Regions from separate parts of the Oceanospirillum sp. genome, predicted to be linked through region 1. Evidence: predicted binding sites of a transcription regulator. Region 1 holds the regulator's gene; each other region holds the start of a gene.
The links. The regulator FliA, encoded in region 1, starts transcription of late flagellar genes. The targets are predictions, from matches to a motif close to CTAAAGTTNNNNNNNNNNCNGCCGATA.
Positions count from the first base shown of each region.

Region 1 (7,965 bases):
TCTCACCTAATGGTTTAATAACAACCTCTTCCTGACCGATTAGCTGGTCCACTACAAAGCCCACTTTTTGTGTTCCGACAGAAACAACCACAACATGAGCATTTTTCAGTTCTCGACTGACATCAGATCCATGCACCAGCCATTCTTTGAGATAGAAAAGAGGCAGTGTTTTCTCACGAATAACTAAAACTTCCTGGCCGTCAACGATGTTAGCCCGCGAAATATCAAGTTGAAAAATTTCGTTAACATTCACCAAAGGCAAAGCAAAAGTCTGCTGTCCCAACATAACCATCAGTGTAGGCATAATAGCCAGAGTCAGGGGCACCTTGATGATAATCTTGGAACCCTTACCCTCTTCTGACCAAACGTTAATGGTACCGTTCAATTGTGAAATTTTTGTTTTCACAACATCCATACCCACACCACGACCAGACACGTCTGAGATCTCTTCTTTTGTCGATAAACCCGCTGCAAAAATCAGATTGAATGCTTCCTGATCCGTAAGGCGATCGGCAGCATCCTGATCCAGCTGTCCTTTCTCCACAGCCTTATTACGCAGAACCTGAGGGTTCATCCCTGCACCATCATCACTGATAGTCAAAAGGATATGATCACCTTCCTGTTCAGCAGACAGAACAACCTCACCAACACGTGGCTTACCCTTTTGTTCACGTATTTCAGGACCTTCAATGCCATGATCAACGGCATTCCTCACCAAGTGAATCAATGGATCAGCCAAGGCTTCAACAAGGTTCTTATCCAAGTCAGTATCTTCACCGATAAGGCGCAGATTAATCTCTTTCTTCAGTTTTCGGGACAGATCCCTAACAACCCGAGGAAAACGGCCAAATACTTTTTTGATTGGCTGCATTCGGGTCTTCATAACTGATGTCTGAAGATCGGCAGTTACAACATCTAGATTTGAAACAGCCTTTGCAACCTCAGGGTCAGAGCTCTGACCACCAAGACGAACCAGTCGGTTACGAACTAAAACCAGCTCGCCAACCATATTCATGATGTCATCGAGTCGACTGGTATCAACACGGACCGTTGTCTCAGCAGCAGGAGCCGTTTCTTTCTTTGGAGCGACTTTCTTATCTGCAGCTGGGGCTGCAGGAGCTGATGCTGCTGCTTTTGCTGACACAGCAGGCTTTGAAACTGCTTGAGGAGCTTGCTCAGTTTGCTTAGCAGGTTCTTTTGAAGCTACAGTATCAGGACTAACAGGAGCCCCACCTTTACCATGCAGTTCATCCAGAAGTGCTTCAAACTCATCATCAGTAATCAGGTCATCACTACCGGAATTTGTCGTTGGAGCAGACTCCTGCTTAGGCGTATTTTCAGCGGCCGCCGGAGATGCAGGTGTTGGTGGTTGACCTGAACCATGTAACTGGTCCAGAAGTGCCTCAAACTCTTCTTCAGTAATCTCATCACTACCTGAAGCAGCATCGGTAACAGGATCACTCTTCGGTTCTGATGGGGTCGGGGCCGCTGTCGGCGCACCACCATCATGCAAAGCATCGAGTAGGGATTCAAACTCAGCATCAGTAATATCACCTTCGGCATCCTGCACCGCTGCGGCCGGAGGCTCTACAGGAGCTTCAACAGCAGGTTCAGTTGCGGGCTCGACAGGAGCCTCAACAACAGGTTCAGGCGCTGGCTCTGCAGGAGGCACGGCTTCAGACTCAGGCTGTGCAAAAAACTCAAGCTGACTAATCAATTGAGGGTCGGCACTATCCGGCATTTGGCCGGAACGAACCTCTTCAAACATCTCGTTAACCGTATCCAGTGCACTCAGTACGGTATCCATCAACTCAGGTGTTACCGAACGCTGATGTTTTCTCAACGTGTCAAAGACATTCTCAGCAACATGGCAGCAATCCACTAGCGGCGTGAGCTGGAGGAACCCCGCACCACCTTTAACCGTGTGAAAGCCACGAAAAATTGCATTCAGGAGATCAGGATCATCAGGAGACTGCTCCAGATCGACTAACTGCTCAGACAGCAATTCAAGGATTTCACCTGCTTCAATTAAGAAGTCCTGCAAAATATCCTGATCGACTTCAAAGCTCATCCATACTTCTCCTTAAAAGCCGAGACTCGATAGCAGGTCATCAACTTCATCCTGCCCGGAAACAACATCTTTCCGCTGTTCTGCATTAACAATCGGCCCCTCAGGAGCATGCGCTTCCTCAGCAACCCGATCACTGGTGTCGTGCTGAATCCCCGTAATCTGATCCACCTGACCAGCCATACAAACCAGATTTACGAGGTTTTCTTCAATTTCCTGAACAAGGGTGATCACTTTAATCAAGACCTGGCCAGTCAAATCCTGATATCCCTGAGCGAGCAGGATATCGTTAAAATTGCTGGAAAGTGTTCCTGCCTGATCTTCAGTTTCCTTCAGGAAATCATCAATTTTTCGATAAAGGTCTCTGAACTCGTCCGGTTTCATTTCCCGTCGAACCAAGCGCGCCCAATCCTGTCGCAAAGACGTTGCCTGCTCACGTAGGTGTTCAGCAACTGGAGCGCTTTCATCAACTTTATCCATCGTTTGATTGGCCGCATCCTGTGTCATTTTTATGACATAATTCAGTCGATCTGTCGCATTTGCCATTTGCGACATCTCTTCCGAAACAGGATTACCAGCACCAACATCAATATGGAAATTGGTTATAGCATCATGCAAAGCACGAGTCAGACGCCCTACTTCCAGGTACAAGTTTCGGTTTCGCTCATCATTGATACGTTGGATAAGGTTAACGGCATCGCTCAGATTACCGTTTTCCACTTTTTCCATCAGCTCAGAGGTACTTTCTTTGAGTATCTGCTCGAACTCGGTTGTTTGCTGTCCACCCGGGCTTTTCAGAGCCATAACCTGAGACCTTTATCTTAATGAATGACTTGACTGGCCAAAATTCCCAGCAGCCAATTACTGCTGTTCAATTCGTTCAAAAATCTTTTCGATTTTTTCCTTGAGAACGGCAGCCGTGAAAGGCTTAACAATATAGCCATTTACACCAGCCTGAGCCGCTGCAACAATCTGCTCACGTTTGGCCTCTGCTGTAACCATCAGAATAGGCAAATCTTTCAGTTTAGGATCAGCACGACAAGTCTTAAGCAGGTCAAAACCTGTCATACCTGGCATATTCCAATCCGTTACCAGAAAGTCAAAGTTGCCTGTTTCCAATAAAGGGATGGCGGTCAGACCGTCATCAGCCTCATGCGTATTAGTAAAACCCAAGTCACGAAGCAGGTTTTTGACGATCCGTCTCATGGTGGAAAAATCATCCACAATGAGAATCTTCATATTCTTATCCAAGGCAACCTCCACTCACCCAATTTGCCACTACTAGAATACTACAATTATTCATTTATCAAATATATATAATGTAATTACTTCCACTCAGATAAACGAGACCTTAGCCTTAAGGCTGCCTGGCTGTGTATCTGACTGACTCTTGACTCACTTACATCGAGAACCGAACCAATCTCTTTCAGATTCAAACCCTCAGTGTAATAAAGTGCCAAAACCATTTGTTCCCTCTCAGGAAGCCCAGCGATGGCATCTGCCAAAGCCCTTTGAAACGCACCACCTTCAACAGCCTCATCAGGCTCTGCCGATGTTTCATCCGCCACCTCGAAGCTACTGTCTTCGTTATCGGTTATTTCATCAAAACTGAACAGCTTAGTTCCGGCAGTGTCGCGCACATAGTGATTATACTCTTCGGCAGTAACCCCCATTTCGGCTGCTATTTCACTATCACGGGCATCACGGCCCGTCCTAGCCTCAACCTGTTTAATCGCCTCGGAAACCCTTCGGCTATTTCTGTGAACAGAGCGAGGAGCCCAATCATACCTGCGAACCTCATCAAGCATTGCACCCCGAATACGAATCGAAGCATATGTTTCAAAACTCGCACCTTTCGAGCCATCAAACTTTTGAGAGGCTTCAATAAGACCTATCATCCCCGCCTGGATCAGATCATCAAGCATAACGGTTTGGGGCAGCCGGCTTAGAAGATGCTGAGCAACTTTCTTGACCAAAGGAGCATGCTCGTCAACCAGACTGCTTGTCACTGTTTTGCCGGAATAGTACATACCTGAACTCATTACCAGAGCCATAGATAGCGACCTCCCGTCTCTATCGTTCCGGATTTTGGTTAGTTTCGTTCTTTTCAAGCAGCTCCAGAGCGTTACTCACAAGTACGCCTGAATCTCCTAGCCTCAAATCATCCGGAATCTTTTGGCCACTGGCCAAATATGCAAGAGGCAGCCTGTTATCAGCTATAAGACTGATCACCTCACCTGCACTTGTTGCTTCATCCAGCTTAGTAACAACACACCCATTCAAACCGTGTCGCCTATAGGCCTCATATGTCGATTGCAAAACCTGTTGCTGGCTGATTGCACTCAACACTAAATATTTACGAATTCTAACTGAAGCGGTCTCTAATAAGGAAAACTGCTCCCTCATATTTGGATCCTGAACACTAAGGCCAGCAGTATCAATTAAAATAAGCGCCTTGGTCTTCAATGATTTAAGCGTAGCATCCAGCGAATTTTTCTCATCGACAACGCGAACAGGAACCCCAAGAATACGACCGAAGGTCCTGAGCTGCTCATAGGCAGCAACCCGATAACAATCAGTAGTCACCAACGCCATGCTATCGGGGCCATATTTTAAAACATATCGGGCAGCCAGCTTTCCAATGCAGGTTGTTTTTCCTACACCAGTTGGCCCCATAAGAGCCACAATCCCGCCCTGATCAATAACATCTGAGCCTGTAGTCAACACTTGCGCTCGAATCTGGTCGACAGACTTTTCCCAAGCAGCCGAAAACTCAACATCATCAGCTAATGAAGCACTTTCAATAATTCTTACAGCAAAATGCTCAGAAAGCCCCATTCGACGTAGACGCTTATAAAGCATAGCCTCAACAGGCTTTCTCTCAGACATCGTCTCCTTCATTTGCTCTCGAAGAAGTTCTCTCAACCCTTGGATCTCAGACTGCATCGCTCTAATAGCTGCATCTTCTGGGCTTTTTCTGCGCCCCCGAGCCTCAAGCGTGTCAACCATAGCCTCGGCCTGATCAAACTGGCGCTCTTTTGCCTTCACCTGAAAAGCATTCTCAAGACGATCCGGTGATTGCTCACCCGACGCATTTTCAATTACATCCTTAGCTTTAGCTAACGCATCAGCCAGAGAATCGGTCAGCGCATCACTATTTTCAGGATCGATACGTTCACTGGGTTCACGAAGAATACTGGCGTCATAATCAACAGCCGTAACAATTTCAACGCCGCCAGCCACTTTGTTATTGGACAAAATAGCAGCGTCAGAACCAAACTCATCCCGAACCAACTTCATGGCTTGACGCATATCAGGAGCAAAGAAACGTTTTACTTTCATAAATACCCATATCCTTCGTTATTCCGGCAGCCATGGTGAAAGCCCCAACCAACCATACAAAATATAAGTTTATTGCTGTCCTACAGTAGCCACAATAGTAATCTGTTTATTATCAGGAATCTCCTGATACGAGAGAACATGTACCGACTGAGCACTATAGCGAACAAATCTGGCAAGAACTTGCCGTATTGGCGCCGCTACTACCAATACTGCCGGATTACCCATCATCTCCTGCTGTTGAGATACTTCTGCCAAGGACTGCTGCAATCGCTCAGCCATTGCGGGCTCAAGAATAAGATTGTCATCAACATTAGATTGAGCAGCCTGCTGAACAGATTGAAGCAAAATTTGTTCCAACTGAGGCTCCAAGGTAATAACCGGAAGGTCTGTACCCGGACCACAAATCGACTGCACGATAGAACGGGACAAAGCAATGCGCACCGCAGAGGTCATCTGACCTATATCCCGGGTAGATTGAGCAGTCTCAATTAAAGACTGCGCAATTGTGCGGAAGTCACGTATAGAAACACTCTCCTGCAGCAAACTCTGAATAATCTTCAGCAATTGATTCAAGCTTAAACAATCGGGAACCAGCTGCTCTGCCAGTTTCGGCGAATGACTTGAAAGAGCATCCATAAGATGCTGAATATCATCATGGCCAATCAATTCATGGGCATAATTCTGCATAATCTGGTTTAACTGGGTCGCGATAACCGTACTGGAGTCAACTACAGTGTAACCCAACGCCTGCGCCTCATCCCGGTCCTGTGCCTCTACCCATACGGCATCCAATCCAAATGCTGGATCTTTACCCTCAATCCCTGAAATTTCACCAAATACCTGCCCCGGGTTAATCGCCATTTCGCGGTCCGGGTAAACTTCAGCCTCGGCGACTACAACGCCTTTCAACAGAATACGATAAATAGTTGGCGACAACTCCAGATTATCCCGAATATGCACAGAAGGAACCAAAAAACCCAACTCCTGGGATAATTTTTTACGAATCCCTTTGATTCGCCCAAGCAACTGCCCACCTTGGTTTTTGTCAACCAAAGGAATCAGCCGGTAACCCACTTCAAGACCCAACAGGTCAATCATAGGCACATCACTCCACCCCAGCTCTTTTTGGTTTACTGCAGACTCATCAGGCAAAGGCATATCCGGAGCTTTTTGTTTCTGCGCCAATTCCTGCGCCACCTTTTTCTCGGTGTAGTATTTAATGGCATACGCCCCCAAACCTGCAGCAGCCGCTAAACCCAGAAAAGCTAAATGAGGCATACCAGGGATAATACCCATCAGCGCAAGAATAACAGCCGTAATTGTAAGAGCCTGAGGGGTAGCGAACATCTGCCCGCCAACCTGCTGACCAATGCTCTGATCACTATTAACACGAGTAACCATAATTGCTGCAGCAACAGAGAGAAGCAGAGAAGGAATCTGCGCCACAAGACCATCACCGATGGTAAGCAACACGTATTTCTCCAAAGCATCGGCAAACTCCAAGTCATGCTGCATGATACCGATGCCAAGACCACCGATAACATTGATCACCAAAATCAGAATACCAGCAACCGCATCACCACGAACAAACTTACTGGCACCATCCATCGCACCATAAAAATCGGCTTCATTTGCAACATCAGCACGACGCTGTTTGGCTTCCTCCTGATTAATCAAGCCCGCATTCAAGTCAGCATCAATCGCCATCTGCTTGCCCGGCATGGCATCAAGGGTAAAACGTGCACTTACTTCCGAAATACGGCCTGCACCCTTGGTGATAACCACAAAGTTGATAATCATCAGAATCAGGAAAACAACAAGACCGACGACATAATTCCCGCCAATCAGTACAGCACCAAATGCTTCGATGACTTTACCAGCAGCATCTCCACCTTCGTGCCCGTTCAGCAAAACGATACGTGTTGAAGCCACGTTCAGCGCCAGCCGGAGAAGTGTAGCAACGAGTAGAATTGTCGGGAAAACAGCAAAATCCAGAGGACGCAAGGAATACACTGCAACCAGAAGGATAATGATAGACAAGGCGATATTGAAGGTGAAAAGCATATCCAGCAGCAACACGGGCACTGGGAGCGTCATCATCCCTAGCAAAACAAGGATCAGGACAGGAATACCCAGCCCTGTTAACGGCAAACTCTTCAACCTGTTTATTATTTGAGTACGTTCCATCATTACCCTTGTTTGCTGGCATTCAAAAAAATAAAATTTTGGCTATGCTACCAACAATACTATAACAGGCAAAGCGTTAAGCAACTGCTTAAATTTCTTTACTTTTTGTACTCTGCCGGGATTTCAGGAGATGGCGTTTTCCCTGGGTGACTGGCCTTACCACTCTTCGACTGATTAAGCTGATACACATAAGCCAAGACCTGCGCTACAGCCATGTATAATCCTTCCGGAATAATGTCCCCTATCTCAGTGCTGTAATAGATAGCTCGGGATAAAGGCGGGATCTGCAAAATAGGGATATCATTTGCTTCCGCAATTTCACGAATTTTCATCGCCAACTCGTCACCACCTTTAGCCAGAAGCTCCGG
Region 1 covers NZ_CEYNZH010000003.1:127,372-135,336, forward strand. Annotated here, with positions in the region: gene AC4GL5_RS02710 (chemotaxis protein CheA) at 1-2,071, opposite strand, end outside; gene AC4GL5_RS02715 (protein phosphatase CheZ) at 2,084-2,872, opposite strand; gene AC4GL5_RS02720 (chemotaxis response regulator CheY) at 2,930-3,307, opposite strand; gene AC4GL5_RS02725 (RNA polymerase sigma factor FliA) at 3,394-4,122, opposite strand; gene flhF (flagellar biosynthesis GTPase FlhF) at 4,142-5,410, opposite strand; gene flhA (flagellar biosynthesis protein FlhA) at 5,480-7,597, opposite strand; gene flhB (flagellar biosynthesis protein FlhB) at 7,696-7,965, opposite strand, start outside.

Region 2 (7,965 bases), on a different contig from region 1:
ATGTCCTTTCTGATCAGGCACGGATTTGTAGGGTTAATCCACTAAAAAACTGCGGGCATTCTAGGGCTGTGTTTTTTCGGGGTCTGTAGACTTTTCCATGAAAAATGTAAGTGAATGAAATGTTGTAAGCCCTGATCGCTTCCACGGGAAAAGAATGAGGCTGAATCCTTCTCTGTGTAACCAGATGTATCGCTGTGTCAGAAATTGTTTCATTTTCCCGATGGCAGGCTGGGCTATATAAGTTATATTCTTAATGCATCTAGTAATAGGGACAGAGCTATGAAGGATCAGAGAAAAGATAAAGAAGAGCGGGATAAAAGACACATAAAGCGCAAGGCAGAGGATGCTCCGAGTGCTGTACCCTGTGGAGTTTGTCTGACACAGGGGGCGCCTTGTCCGGCGATGACGCAACAGCTGTTTTCGGGTAAGGCGGAAGGTTTTGAGTGCCAGTTAATGCAGCATAGCTTTTGAGCTTCTAATTCTGAGTTCAGGTGATGGGCTACGGGAGTTTCCTGCCAGCATGCCTGTAAGTCAGGCAAACCAGCAGGAGATAGGGCTCTGTTCAGGTCAATGCTGACGCTCAGAACACCAGATGGGCAACACCGGCGATCACAGGCAGTGTGATCAGGGTGCGCAGAATAAAGATGACAAACAGCTCAAAGATATTGACCGGAATCTTGCTGCCCAGAATCAAGGCACCCACCTCAGACAGATAGATCAGCTGAGTGATCGACACTGCGGCAATAACAAAGCGGGTCATTTCGCTTTCAATGGAAGCGGCCATGATGGATGGGATAAACATATCGGCAAAACCCACTACTAGGGTTTCTGATGCCTTAACGGCCTCAGGAATCTGCAGCATTTCCAGTAAAGGTACATAAGGCGCACCCAGTATGCTGAAAATCGAAGTGTTTTCGGCGATCACCAGTGCCAGCGTACCGACCGCCATTACAACCGGCAGCACACAGAACACCATCTCCGCAGCGTTCTTGCTGCCATCAAGCAACACCGCTTTAAAGCCACGGCTGCTTTCCGCCCGGGCAATCGCCTGCTGAATACCGATTGAGAACAGTTCCTTCAGGGGCTTTTTCGCCAATTCGCAGGTTTCTGCCTCGGTACCATCGTCATATTGATTGGTCTTCCAGCGCAGGGGCGGCAGGCGGGGGATAATCAGCGCTGCGACAAAACCGGCCAGAGAAACGGCCAGGTAGAAAGGGATAAACAGGTGTTCCAGTTTTACCTGAGCGATCACCACTAAGGCAAAGCTGATGGATACCGCTGAGAAGGTTGTCGCGATAACGGCAGCTTCACGCTTGGTGTACATCTTCTGTTCATACTGCTGACTGGTCAGCATGACACCGACCGTACCATCGCCGAGCCAAGAGGTGGTGCAGTCGATAGCGGAGCGACCTGGCAGGTTAAACAGTGGGCGCATGATTTTGCTCATCAGGGTGCCGGTCAGTTCCAGCAGACCAAAATCCAGAAGTAATGGCAGTAAAAGGCCTGCAAAAAGGAAGACCGCCAGCAGCGTTGGCATCAGCTCTTTCAGCACGAGCGCACCTGTGTTCTCGTGCCAGATGATAGCGGGGCCCACTTCATTGATGGTCATAATGACAAATATTGCACCCAGTACCCGCATGGCCAACCAGGGATAGCTGGTCAGAAAGAGTACCTTCATTAGGCCGTGATTGTGCAAAGGCTTAAAGAATGTGGTCACCACAGAAAGAGCGGCTGCGATACAGATCAGACCTGTAACAACCAGAGAAGCGTTATCGCCCAACAGACTTTTGAACATGCCTGCCAGAACCGCAACAGGAATCGTCACGCCTCCATCGTAGGCGACCGGTGTCATAAAGAGCAGCAAGCCCAGAAGAGATGGCAGAATGAACTTCCACATGCCGTGGTTTGTTTTGGTCGCGTCCACTGTTACAGCGTCGTTTGACATACGCGTTACCCTCATCGTTATTGTTTTTCCGAAACCAAGTCCGGATTATTTAAGGAGGGGGAGTATATTAGTCTTGCTCTAGGCAATATCAATTTATCAGCTGGTAATGTAGGTAATAATTGCTAAAACAGGTCGCTTTTTTGAAAAAAATGACTAACAGCGATGTTTGTATAGGCGGAATGATCGGTTTTCTCGTCAGTCTGAGAATATCCGGGGGAGGCTGGAACAAAAGTTGGCGGGCTAAAAGAGTTGAGAATCAGAGTAAGCCTTACCGCAATAGCGATAAGGCAATGTTGGGTAGCTGGTTGGCCTGAGAAAGAACGGTTGATGAGGCCTGTTGAATAATCTGGTTACGGGTCAGCTCAGCGGTTTCGTAGGCAAAGTCCGTATCGGTAATCTGTGCTTTAGAGGCTGCTACGTTCATCGCAGCCGTGTTATTGCTGCGGATCAGAGAGGTGATACCATTTTGCTCCGCGCCCAACTTCGCACGTTGTCGGCCAATTTGGCTCAGCATGCCGGACATGGATTCCAGCAAGGTATCGGTAGCGAAGCCCTGTAGACTCTTTATCTCATCACCGGTAAAGCCTCGGGAGACAATACTGGCTTCATTGAGATCCCCCGTGGGAAGTAATGTAGCCCAGTCAAGACTGGCATTATCGAGAAAAGCGGCACCTACAGAGTTATAGGGAAGCTCAGTTGTTAGGATTTTGGTAAAGTTCTCGACATTAAACTGTACGGTATTAACGGCTTTTTCACCCAGATTTTTCACCGCGCTGATGCCGGCGTTTGCCCCAAAGAGCTCTAAAACTGCATTGTCTACCGTTGAAGCGTTGCCTGTGCCGATATAAGCTGCAACAACCTTTCCCAGTGTGCCGTAATTATCCAGATTCGTATTGCTCATGGCAGAGAATACCTGATTACCAACACCTTCATTTTCGAGCATTTTTCCGAAAAGAGCAGAAAGTGTGGCATTGCCCGTTGTGACAGTGTTTTGTTCCCCGGAGTTAGCCCCGGTTTGGATCTGGAATCCGGATGTCGGTGAGTCACTGTTCAAAAGTTTGATTTCGCCAAAGGCGGTGCGCTCTGCTATTTCATCATTGGTATTCAGCAGCTCGCCAAACTCCTGCCCCAGAGAGCCCCGGTCATCTGAAGAAAGAGTACGGTTACCACCCTGAACGGCCAGCTGTCGGATGCGTTGAAAGTTATTGGTGATCTCACCCATTGCGCCTTCAGCAATCTGAGCGAGTGAAATAGCATCGTTTGCATTTCGGGTGGCCTGATTCAGGCCGGTAATTTGGGTTTCCAGACGGTTGGAGATCTGAAGCCCGGCGGCATTGTCTTTGGCACTGTTAATCCTGTTGCCAGAGGATAGCTTTTCGTATGAGCTGTTGATACGCGAAACAACGTCAGATAGATGTTTCTGGCCTTTCAAGGAGGATATGTTGGTGTTTACAAACAGGGCCATAGTTCATCCTGAGATAATTATCCGTGAAATGAAACGTGAGGATTCCTTCCACACTGGTGACATGTTAGCTCTTTTATCGGCTTCTCAGCTGCAAACTTAAAAAATACATGGGATTGTGGATAAGTTTCTGGTGATGGTATGAATTTTTCGTATTTTCTCCGTGAGATGCGATCTGTTTCCGACAAATTTTGCTTCAATTTCTTATACTCTCTTAAGTGGCTTTTGAGGTGAGAAGGTTATGGTGTTGTGCTTTCGTTTTGTGTGCTTTCTGGGTTTGATGGGAATGGGTTTATCTTCTGCATACGCAAGTGATACTGATAGCCCTTCAGAGATGACTTTTTGTTATGAAAACCAGAATTATCTGCCTTTCATCAAACACTCTCCTGAACAGGGCGTTGTAGAAGGTAAAGTTGTGGAAGGTAAAAATGGCGCGCTTCCGGATCTGGTGATCAAAGCAACGCAAAAGCTGGGCATTCGGGCTGTATTTGTCAGAAAGCCCTGGAAACGTTGTATTGTGTTACTCAGGGCAGGTGAGGTCGATGGTATTTTTGCTGCGATCTGGCAACCGGATAGAGACAAGTGGGGCGTCTTTCCAAAAGCCGCGAATCACCCGGATATCCGCTACAGAATCTGGCAGGTGAATTATAGTATCTACTCTCATCGCAACTCCGGATTAACCTGGGATGGAAGCACTTTTAGCGGAGTTTTAAACGGAATTTCAGCACCTTTGGGATATGTTGCCGAAGGAAAGCTCAGGCAATTAGGCGTGAAAAGTCGTTCCAGCTATCTGCCTTCTCAGGGGTTGCGGCTGGTGGCTAAAAATCGATTGGATGCCTACGTGCTGGAAAGCACCATCGGCGACTATCTGGTTAGTTCTGAGGGACTCGGAACGTTAGTTCGGTCTTTGCCTGCACCTTTATTCTCTGCGGACTGGTACCTACCTTTGTCTCATCAGTTAGTTAAGAAATATCCCGATATCTCTGTGCGTTTTTGGAAAGCTTTGGCGGATGCCCGTCAAACACATGGAGAGGCACTTAAAAAACAATATCAACTGAACTAGTTTTTCAAGGGAGTATGGGTTCATGAAGCGTTTTAGTTTTGTTTCAGTCGTGACATCTTTTTGGTTTGCACTTGTATCTGTCTCCGTTATGGCTGACAACGACAGAAATGTGGTTGGATATGTCAGTCTTTTACAGGGCAAAGTCGAGCTTGTCAGACGTGGTGAAATAGTCACTTTGAAGGAAGATACTCTGCTGGAGGAAGGTGATCGCCTGACAACCGGGAAAGGAGGGATACGTATTCGCTTGAGGGATAACACCCGCATCACGCTTGCTAAGAATACCCAGTTTGAGATCGATCGCTATCGTTACAGCGCTGAAGAAAAAGAGGCTGAGGCACGCTTTAAACTGGTGTCAGGGGCCTTTCGGGCGGTAACCGGTGCTATCGGTCATTTGCCTGAGCCTTCTTTCGAAGTGGAAACCTCTGTTGCCACGATGGGAATCCGGGGTACAGACTTCTGGGGGGGCTTTATCTTCAGTGGGGATCTTGATGTGGCGATGTTTACGGGCAAAGGCGTTTACGTTCGGAACACGGATGGCATCCAAGAGATTCGCCTTCCGGGTGAAGGTGTAACGGTTGTTTCGGGCCAATCACCTTCCGAGGTGAAGCAGTGGCCTCAATGGAAGCTTCAGCAAGCTATTGATGCAACAAAGCTGTCGCCATAATCCGATTTGATTGCTGGAGCGTTAGGTTTAAACGTCTATGAAATATCTGTCGGGTTACCCGGATCATATTCGGCAACAGGTTCGTCAGCTGGTTGAGCAGGGTAAACTCAAACAATACCTGCTGAAGCGTTACCCGTTCAGCCATGACTTCAGCAATAACGACCAGCTCTATCGTTTTGGTCAGGAGCTAAAGCAGCGGTATATGAAGAAAGCGCCGCCGCTGAAAAAGATCGTTTTTGACCCTAAAGTTAGTGTGATGCATCACGCCCTTGGGTTGAACGCTCATATCACCCGAGCTCATGGCGGTAAACTGAAAGCCAGTCATGAGATTCGTATCGACCCCTGCTTTAAGCGTTGCCCGGAAGCATTTCTACGGATGATTCTGGTACACGAGCTGGCGCATCTCAAAGAACGGGATCACAACAAGGGCTTTTATCAGCTTTGCCAGCACATGGAGCCGGATTATTTTCAGCTGGAGTTGGATCTCCGGCTCATGCTGACCTGGCAGGACGCTGAACAGAAAGTGCTGTATTAAGGCAGGCTGTTTAATCGGGTTAAAAACAGGATTGCAGCTAAACAAAGAGAGCCCTGATGTGGGCTCTCTTTGTTTACAAGGTGGGCTTGCTAAACTCAGATCCGTTGAGTGGATGGCTATTTGCCGGCAGCCAGCTCTTTGCGGATAATTTCCGCGCCGTCGCTCAGCGCTTTGAGTTTTCCTCTTGCGACTTGTCTGGATAATGGGGCCATACCGCAGTTTGTGCAGGGATAAAGCTTGTCTGCATCAACGAACTGCAGTGCTTTTCGCAATGTATCGGCAACCTCTTCAGCTGTTTCTATTCGGTTGGTCGCGACATCAATGGCTCCAACCATCACTTTCTTGCCGCGGATCAGTTCCAGCAGCTCAATCGGAACGTGCGAGTTCTGACATTCCAGTGAGATAATATCAATGTTGGATTGCTGCAGCTTTGGGAAGACCTCTTCATACTGGCGCCACTCTGAGCCCAGTGTTTTCTTCCAGTCCGTGTTAGCCTTAATGCCGTAGCCGTAACAGATGTGAACTACTGTTTCGCACTTCAGTCCTTCAATAGCCCTTTCCAGGCAGGCGATTCCCCATGCGTTCACTTCGTCAAAGAAGACATTAAAAGCGGGCTCGTCAAACTGGATAATATCCACACCGGCTGCTTCCAGCTCTTTCGCTTCCTGATTCAGAATCTTGGCAAACTCCCAGGCCAGCTTTTCCCGGCTTTTGTAATGATCATCGTAGAGTGTATCAATCATTGTCATTGGGCCGGGCAGAGCCCACTTGATCGGCTTGTCGGTCTGTTGGCGGAGAAACGCTGCATCGTCAACAAAAACGGGCTTCTGACGAGCCACCGGGCCCACAACCGTTGGCACGCTTGCATCGTAGCGATCACGGATCCTGACCGTTTTGCGGTTTTCAAAATCGACGCCGCTGAGGTGCTCAATGAAGGTTGTGACGAAGTGCTGCCGTGTTTGTTCGCCATCGCTGACAATATCGATACCGGCCAGCTGCTGCTCTTGCAGGGCCACACGAAGTGCATCTTCTTTGCCTTCGGTGAGCGTTTCATTCTGCAGTTTCCAGGGGGACCAGAGTTTTTCTGGCTCTGCAAGCCAAGAGGGTTTAGGCAGGCTGCCCGCAGTGGATGTCGGTAATAGTTGTTTCATAGCTGATTTTATCTCTTAATTATATTTTTTGGCATTAAAGGGCGTATTGATTTGCCCATGACTCAAGCAGGGCACCATAGGGCTTGATAAAGCTTTCTTCAGTGAATCGGCCTTGCTTAATGGCCAGTTGGCCCCGCTCTTCACGGTCATAAACGATTTGGGTTAATGAGTGGTCCCTGTTTTTCAGGTTAGGCTTGTAGCGTTGACCTGCTGCGGCATTCGCGTTGTAAATTTCCGGGCGATAGATTTTCTGGAATGTTTCCATGGTGCTGATAGTGCCGATCAGTTCAAGGTTGCTGTAATCATTCAGCAGGTCGCCAAAGAAATAGAAAGCGAGGGGGGCCACACTCTTTGGCGGCATAAAGTAGCGAACTTCCATGCCCATTTTCTTAAAATACTGTTCGGTTAAAGAGGACTCGTTTGGTTCATATTCAAAACCCAGTACCGGATGCTGATTGTCAGTACGGTAGTAGGTTTTGCTATCGGAGACACTCAGGCAGATAACCGGTGGTTTTTCGAATTGAGCTTTGTACGCGTCTGAGCGGATAAAGTTCTGGAAAAGCTTGCCGTGCAAATTGCCGAAATTGTCAGGGACAGAAAACTCATTTCGCCCCTTATTGTGATCCTGCAGTAAAACGCTGAAATCATAATCCCGTACGTATGATGAGAAGTTGTTGCCCACCAGACCTTCAATACGTTTGCCGGCTTTATGATCGACAATGTTGGTTTTTAACACCTCAATAGCCGGGAATGCTTTCTCGGACTTCGGATGGTTGATATCCATATCAACAGAAACAATCTCCAGTTCCACTGAGAAGCGGTTCCCTTCCGGGTTATCCCAGTCTGCCAGCGCATTAAAGCGATTATTAATCATCTCGAGGGCATTGCTCAGGTTTTGTCTGCGGCTTTCACCCCGAGCCAAATTGGCAAAATTTGTGGTTAAACGTGTGCTCTCCGAAGGGTGGTAATTCTCGTCGAAAGCAATTCTGTTAATGTTAAATTTGAATGTGCTGTTCATCTCAGTCTGGTATCCGAATGCGTTGAAAGACGGTCTGAATATTGGGTTTTGTCCGGAGCGGCCGATGCTCTTATCAGACGCCTTCAGTCAGGCTTTTTGGGTTGCTGCTTCGCATCTTTTGATCGCT
Region 2 covers NZ_CEYNZH010000053.1:4,989-12,953, forward strand. Annotated here, with positions in the region: gene AC4GL5_RS15760 (hypothetical protein) at 280-471, shown strand; gene AC4GL5_RS15765 (YjiH family protein) at 581-1,945, opposite strand; gene AC4GL5_RS15770 (flagellin N-terminal helical domain-containing protein) at 2,214-3,410, opposite strand; gene AC4GL5_RS15775 (substrate-binding periplasmic protein) at 3,694-4,470, shown strand; gene AC4GL5_RS15780 (FecR family protein) at 4,493-5,134, shown strand; gene AC4GL5_RS15785 (M48 metallopeptidase family protein) at 5,172-5,669, shown strand; gene AC4GL5_RS15790 (methionine synthase) at 5,786-6,820, opposite strand; gene AC4GL5_RS15795 (DUF1852 domain-containing protein) at 6,855-7,838, opposite strand.
Region 2: the regulator FliA is predicted to act here: its motif matches at 3,485-3,511, upstream of AC4GL5_RS15770 (flagellin N-terminal helical domain-containing protein).

Region 3 (7,965 bases), on a different contig from region 1:
GATGACCGCAGCGCTTTGGGTCAGGAGTTTACGAAGCTTCTGAATGTTAATAATGGTATTGCAGATCGTACTTCGTTTGGAACCCAGAAGTTATTGAATGCAGACTCTCCGGATTCAGGGTTTCAAATTCAAACAGGTGCTCATTCAGGTGAGCAAGATACCATTACAACCGGTAATGCCAAGCTGACAGCCCTATTTGGTAAAGTGTTGTCTGATGAAGGGATTACAGGTGTCCTATCTGCTATGAGTACTACTGGCTTGTCTGCGTACGGCACGCTAGGTGAGATAATCGGTGCCTACATGGCTGTTACCGGTGAATCAGATATTGCTGTTGCAGCTAGTGCGGTTGTTGGACCTAGGGCTAACGTTTCTGCTGCTAATAACCTGGGTGAGCGCGGCGCTGCAACAATTAATATCGACGAATTAACGAAAGTTTTGACCCAGGAAGCGTCTGGCAGTGGTGGTTTTACTACACTATCAACCATTAGCGGTGCACTCGGATTTATGGGGCTGGCGGGCACGGGCTCTGATGTGTTGACCGGCGATGAGTTGCACACGATACATGCTTTTGCAACCGATACACTGCTGGATTCAATGAGCAGCCTGATTACCCAGATTGATAAGCAGCGAGCTAAGTTAGGTGCAGAGCAAAACGGCCTGAGTTCTGTTGTACGAAATAACACGACTGCCGTCGTTAATGTGTCTGACTCTCGTTCACGTATTCAGGACACTGATTTTGCAGCTGAAACTGCGGAACTGACTCGCAATCAGATTATTCAGCAGGCTTCTACAACCATCCTGTCTCAAGCTAACCAGTTGCCTCAGACAGCGCTAACATTATTGGGTTAATTGATCTTGTCGCTACGTAGCTTTTGAGCAAGGGGCTAGCATTGCGTCAACGTCATGATTCAACCTGAATTCAAGCCCTGGATCTTTACGATCCGGGGTTTTTTTTTGATTTAAGAATAATGTTAAAGTTCTGACTAACGCAGTCGATAATAAATTTACAAAGTAATGTGGTTTTCTCTGAATTAATATTTCACATTGCGTTCTCTATTTAACGAAAGTTTAAGGGGTGCTCCCATGGCTTTATATGTAAACACCAATGTTTCTGCACTGAATGGTCAGAGAAACCTGTCTAATGTGACAGATCGTATGAACAGTTCTTTTGAGAAACTGTCTTCGGGTAGCCGCATCAATAGTGCTCGTGATGATTCGGCGGGTCTGCAGATTTCTGATCGTCTGACGACTCAGATCACAGGTCTAAATCAGGCAAGTCGTAATGCTAATGATGGCATCTCTATCGCACAGATCGCTGAAGGTGCTCTGGGTGAAGTAACTAACAACGTTCAGCGTATGCGTCAGTTGGTTGTGCAGGGTGGTAACCGTACGTTGTCAACTGATGATCGCAGTGCGCTCGGTCAGGAGTTTACCAAGCTGCTGAATGTAAACAACGATATTGCTGATCGGACTGCATACGGCACCTTGAAGATTCTGAACGGTGATTCCCCTGAATCAGGCTTTCAGATTCAGTCTGGTGCTCAGGCGGGTGAGCAGGATACGGTGACGACTGGTAATGCTAAGCTATCAGCTTTGTTTGGTAAGATTGCAGATGATGAAGGTATTACCGGTAATTTGTCAGCAATCAGTACTACAACGGCGACCAGTTACGGTACGTTAGGTAAGCTGGTTATCGCTTATGCGGCAGTAACAGGTGAGTCAGATATGGCTGCCGCTGCAGATGCTATTTTCGGTACTCGTACAGGTTCTGTTGCAGCGAATGACTTGGGTACCAATGATGGTGGTACCGCTAAGGTTAATATCGATAATCTGACTAAAATTTTGTCAGATCAGGCTGTTGCCGCCGATGGTACTTCTGATACTGCTGCAGCGTTCGGTACCTTGGTGGGTATGAGTGGTGTGGCTGCAATTTCAACTGGCTTCTCTGATGCCCAAGTCAATAGCATTAACAGTTTTGCAACAGATACGATGCTGAATGCGATGAGTGGTCTGATCACTCAGGTTGATAAACAGCGTGCTAAGCTGGGTGCAGAGCAAAATGGTTTGGCGTCTACCGTACGTAACAACACCACAGCGGTTGTAAACGTATCGGACTCCCGTTCCCGTATTCAGGATACAGACTTTGCATCTGAAACGGCTGAACTGACCCGTAATCAGATCATTCAGCAGGCTTCTACGACTATTCTGTCTCAGGCGAACCAGTTGCCGCAGACCGCTCTGTCATTACTGCGTTAATTGATTAACGGCAGTGAAAAATCCCGCTTCGGCGGGATTTTTTTGTTCCAACTAAGATAAAGTGTTAAAGGAATGCGTCAAAAAGCCGATATAAATGATACAAAGGTGACGCGATCACGATCCCAGAGATTAGATTAAACCTTTAGTCGTCTATCAATGTAAGTTGAAGGGGTGTACCCATGGCTTTATATGTAAATACCAATGTTTCTGCGCTGAACGGCCAGAAAAACCTATCTAATGTGACAGAGCGTATGAACAGTTCTTTTGAGAAACTGTCTTCGGGTAGTCGCATCAACAGTGCTCGTGATGATTCGGCGGGTCTGCAGATTTCTGATCGTCTGACAACTCAGATCACAGGTCTGAACCAGGCAAGTCGTAACGCCAATGATGGTATCTCTATTGCTCAGATCGCTGAAGGTGCTTTGGGTGAGGTGACTAACAACATTCAACGTATGCGTCAGCTTGTGGTGCAAGGCGGTAACCGTACACTGTCTGATGATGATCGTAGCGCGCTAGGTCAGGAATTTACCAAGCTGCTAAATGTGAATAACGATATTGCTGACCGAACTGCATATGGCACACTGAAGATTCTGAACGGTGATTCTCCTGAATCAGGCTTTCAGATTCAATCCGGTGCTCAGGCGGGTGAGCAGGATACAGTGACGACTGGTAATGCAGAGCTCACAGCGTTGTTTGGTGAGTATGGTCGCAGCAGCGGTGCAACCGCTACTCTTAAAATGTCTGCCATGTCTGTTGCTAATATAGGACAGTTCGGTGCAATGGGTGATATGGTTGCAGCGTATGCCGCTTTAACTGGTACATCTAATATTTCTGCGGCTAACCAAGCTCTGTTTGGTTTTGGTACCGGTGATTCAATCACAGTTGCTGATTATGGTACTGACAAAGATCAGGGGGCAGAGATTAACATTGCTAACCTGACAAAGCTGCTTACTGATACGCCGGGGCGTGTTTCTGCGGGTAATGCTTCTCATGTGGCAGCAGCAGTGGCAGGTGCTTTTTCTATTGATACTGCTGCTAATATTGACTCTGTTGCTGGCTTCTCTGACGCGCAGCTGGATAAAATCACAGGTCATCTGACGGATACGCTTCTGGATGCTATGAGTGGTCTGATCACTCAGGTTGATAAGCAGCGTGCTAAGCTGGGTGCAGAGCAGAATGGTTTGGCGTCTACCGTACGTAACAACACCACAGCGGTTGTAAACGTATCTGACTCTCGTTCCCGCATTCAGGACACAGACTTTGCATCTGAAACGGCTGAGCTGACCCGTAACCAGATCATTCAGCAGGCCTCTACGACTATTCTGTCTCAGGCGAATCAGTTGCCACAGACCGCTCTGTCATTACTGCGTTAATTGATTAACGGCAGTAAAAAATCCCGCTTTGGCGGGATTTCAGAGTATTGATAAACCCCTGCAATTTATTGCAGGGGTTTATTTTTGCGTAAAAAATGAAAAATGGTAAAAACGGATCTATCTAATCTATTGATTGCAAAGGATTTAAAAAATACGCATTTTTGGAAAAAAGTGTGAAAAATAGGTGTGCGGACTTTGTCAGCAGCCTGAAATCCCGCTTCAGTGGGATTTTTTTATTTCAAATAATATAGGATGCTAAAGGAATGCGTCAAAAAGCCGATATGGATAAGACAAAGGTGACGCAATCACGGTCTCAGAGATTGGATTAAACCTTTAGTCGTTTATTAATGTAAGTTGAAGGGGTGTGCCCATGGCTTTATATGTAAATACCAATGTTTCTGCGCTGAATGGCCAGAAAAACCTGTCAAATGTGACAGATCGTATGAACAGTTCTTTTGAGAAACTGTCTTCGGGTAGTCGCATCAACAGTGCTCGTGATGATTCGGCGGGTCTGCAGATTTCTGATCGTCTGACAACTCAGATCACAGGTCTGAACCAGGCAAGTCGTAACGCCAATGATGGTATCTCTATTGCTCAGATCGCTGAAGGTGCTTTGGGTGAGGTGACTAACAACATTCAACGTATGCGTCAGCTTGTGGTGCAAGGCGGTAACCGTACACTGTCTGATGATGATCGTAGCGCGCTAGGTCAGGAATTTACCAAGCTGCTAAATGTGAATAACGATATTGCTGACCGAACTGCATATGGCACGCTGAAGATTCTGAACGGTGATTCCCCTGAATCAGGCTTTCAGATTCAATCCGGTGCTCAGGCAGGTGAGCAGGATACGGTGACTACGGGGAATGCGGAGCTTGCAGCCCTGTTTGGTGGCGTTGCAGACGCTGAAGGTGTAACGGGTGATCTGTCTACACTGAGTACTGGCTTCAATACTGCAGGTACTATCGGTAAAATGGTTGCGGCTTACGCTGTAATTAATAATGTGAGTACCGGGGTTGCCACTAATGCTCTGTTTGGTACTAGCCGTGAAGGTAAGATTGCTGACCTTGGCAAAGATGGCGTATCTGGCGTTGTGAATATTGCGGCGCTGACGACAATCCTTGAAGCTGAGGCAACGACTTCTTCGGCTGTTGCATCAAACATAATGGCTATCGCTAATGTGAAAACTACGGTCGGGATTACTGGGACCGTAAGTGCAGGTTATAGTGATGCGCAGCTTAATGAAATTCATGGTTTCGCAACAGACACTTTGCTGGACGCCATGAGTGGTCTGATCACTCAGGTAGACACTCAGCGTGCCAAATTGGGTGCAGAGCAAAATGGTTTGGCATCTACTGTACGTAATAACACCACTGCTGTTGTAAATGTATCGGACTCTCGCTCCCGTATTCAGGATACAGACTTTGCTTCTGAAACGGCTGAGCTGACCCGTAACCAGATTATTCAGCAGGCCTCTACGACTATTCTGTCTCAGGCGAACCAGTTGCCACAGACCGCTCTGTCATTACTGCGTTAATTGATTAACAGCAGTGAAAAATCCCGCTACGGCGGGATTTTTTTTATCTGTTCTACTCTTCTTATTAGACAGAAATTTAAGTTTTCTCTTTACAGGCCGATAAAATAACAATAGTTAAGGGGCAATAAGCTCTAGGAGGAATTGGCATGAAAGTTGAAGGTTCTAACGATGCCTATGGACAGGGTTACGAAATGCGGCAAAAAAATGCCGGTATGGATGTTGGCAAGGTAACAACTGAAGCTGGAGTAAAACTTGAAAATGCTCGAACATCGGCTGTTGATGAGCTTAAGTCGGCTATGGCAGGGCAGAAAGGTGGCGGTGATCGGGAGAAAGAGCTTCAGGATGCTGTGGACAAAGTTAATCAATACGCAGAAATTCAGCAAGTCAGCCTGCGTCTGCAAGTGGAGAAAGAGCTGCAACGCGTTGTTGTTGAAGTTGTAGATAAGGATACTGACGAAGTGATTCGACAGATTCCTTCTGAGCAAACCATTGAAATTGCCAAGCGTCTTGACGAAGTGATGAAAGAGTTTTTGTCAGGTTCGGTATCTCAGTCATTTAGTTTGCTTTCGGATGAAGTGTAATTTACTGGATTCATTAAAATGGTGGGCAACGCCATTAGGAGATTGATATGAACTTTTTAGGAATTGGTTCCGGACTTGATTTATCAACAATGCTTGACGGTTTGGTCGAGGCTGCAGCTAAGCCTAAGGTCGAGCAGCTTGGCAAGCGTGAAATTCAAGCAGAAGATTCACTGTCAGGTTTGGGCATCCTAAAGAGTTTGATGTCTGACTTTAAGACAGCAGCAGATAATCTGAAAGATGCGTCTTTGTTTACAAAAATGACACCAACTCTGACGCAGCCCAGTAGTGGTGACCTTATTAAGGTGGAATCAGATACTAATGCCGTTGCTTCATCATACGACATTGAAGTGGTTGCTCTTGCCAGTGGAAGTAAGTCCACATCTGATTGGCGTTCTGTTAAATATCAAAGTGATAGCTATGCAGATGCGTCTTCAGCTCTGGGAAAATCTGGAACGTTATCTTTTCAAATAGATACCGGAGCTACAGTAGACGTTAGCGTAGGTGCTGGTGATTCGTTGAATGACATCAAAAACAATATTGATGCACTGTCAGGAATTGGAGCAAGAATCACTGATGGACGTCTTGAGTACTATGCAGAAGGTACTGGAGAAGTTCTGACCGTTACCAATGATGATGCCAGTCTTGACAGTTTTACAACTACGGGTGACATGTCAGAACGAGCAGATAGCGCTAAAGACGCTAACTTGAGTGGTACGCTCTCTTTTGCCGCAGATGGTAAGACTTTTGAGGTCACGCTAACTGGTGATGAAACACTGGATGATATCGTTGCCGCAGTTAACAGCTCTGATGATAACTTTGGTGTAACTGCGAATATTATTGATGGCCGTTTGGTTTACCAGTCTTCAGTGACAGGGGCTGGAAACGACCTGAGTGTTACCGGTATTGCAAAACTGGCAACTACTGGCAATATGAGTTCAACATCACTTGCTTCCGATGCTGAAATAAAAGTTGATGGCGTTTCTATCACTAATGATACCAATGAGTTCGATAGTGCTGTGGCGGGTCTTACGATTACAGCATTAAAACAGTCACCGGGTACTGGAACGGCTGATGTTGAAACAGCTGCATTGACTGTAGGAGAAAATACCGGAGACGTGAAATCAAAGGTCGAAGCCTTTGCTAAAGCTTATAATAAACTACGAGAAACAATGAATGAGCTTAAAGGTACTGTAGATGAAGATAATAACTACACTGCCGGTAAGCTTTCGAATGACCCTATCGTCAGAAATGTCGAGTCAGTCTTGAACAACTTGATTACAAAGCAAGTTTCTGGTGCAGATCAAGGTCTGGATACGTTGTATTCAATCGGTCTTGATATTGAAGAAGACGGTACCTTAGCAATTGATAGTGATCGACTTGATGGTGCATTAAATAACCTTGAAGGCATGAAAAAGCTTTTAGCAGGGGATGGTGCAGTTTCAAGTGATGGTCTTGCTGATCTGATCAGTGACCAAGTTGATACCTATGTAGGTATTACTGGTATTATTAAAGGACAAGAAGACTCAGTTCAGGCTAAACTTACTGATCTTGAAGAGCAGTACGAGGCGCATTCTCGCTATATTGAAAATTATAGATCAATGTTAAAGCAACAGTTTACAGCTTTGGATGCTTCTATGGCTAGAATGAACTCCATTATGGCTCAAATTCAGCCGCAATTGGCAGCATTACCGGGCGTAGCATCCAGTTAAGGAGTTTTTATGAATCGTGCAATCAGTAAGTATAAAAATGTAAGTGTAGAGAGCGGCTTAGAAGGTGCATCTCCCTATCAGGTAACAAAAAAGTTAATTGATGGGTGTATGATTTTCCTTAAACAAGCAAAAGTTGCAATTGAAAATAAAGACTATGAAAAAAAGTCTTTTCATATTTCTAAGGCTCAGGCAATTATTACAACACTGGCTACAAGCCTTCAGTCTGACTGGAATGAAGAAGTTTCAGGCAACTTGCTCGCTTTATATGACTTCTGTCTTGATCAGTTGATTTCTGCTTCTGCTGAAATGAATGTAGAAAAAGTTGAATCTGCTGAAAAAGTTATGGCTGAGATCAAAGCAGGTTGGGACTCAATACCAGCGGATGCTGTGGTTGAAGCCGAGAAGCAGCGATCAAATGGCCCTATGGTGAGTACTGATGCAGGATAGAACTACTAGCTTCTCGGATCATGAACTGGTCGCTGCTTTTATTGATAAACGCCTGACGGATAACC
Region 3 covers NZ_CEYNZH010000004.1:137,168-145,132, forward strand. Annotated here, with positions in the region: gene AC4GL5_RS03490 (flagellin N-terminal helical domain-containing protein) at 1-849, shown strand, start outside; gene AC4GL5_RS03495 (flagellin N-terminal helical domain-containing protein) at 1,084-2,256, shown strand; gene AC4GL5_RS03500 (flagellin N-terminal helical domain-containing protein) at 2,436-3,629, shown strand; gene AC4GL5_RS03505 (flagellin N-terminal helical domain-containing protein) at 4,000-5,163, shown strand; gene AC4GL5_RS03510 (flagellar protein FlaG) at 5,310-5,744, shown strand; gene fliD (flagellar filament capping protein FliD) at 5,792-7,453, shown strand; gene fliS (flagellar export chaperone FliS) at 7,463-7,900, shown strand; gene AC4GL5_RS03525 (motility associated factor glycosyltransferase family protein) at 7,890-7,965, shown strand, end outside.
Region 3: the regulator FliA is predicted to act here: its motif matches at 972-998, upstream of AC4GL5_RS03495 (flagellin N-terminal helical domain-containing protein).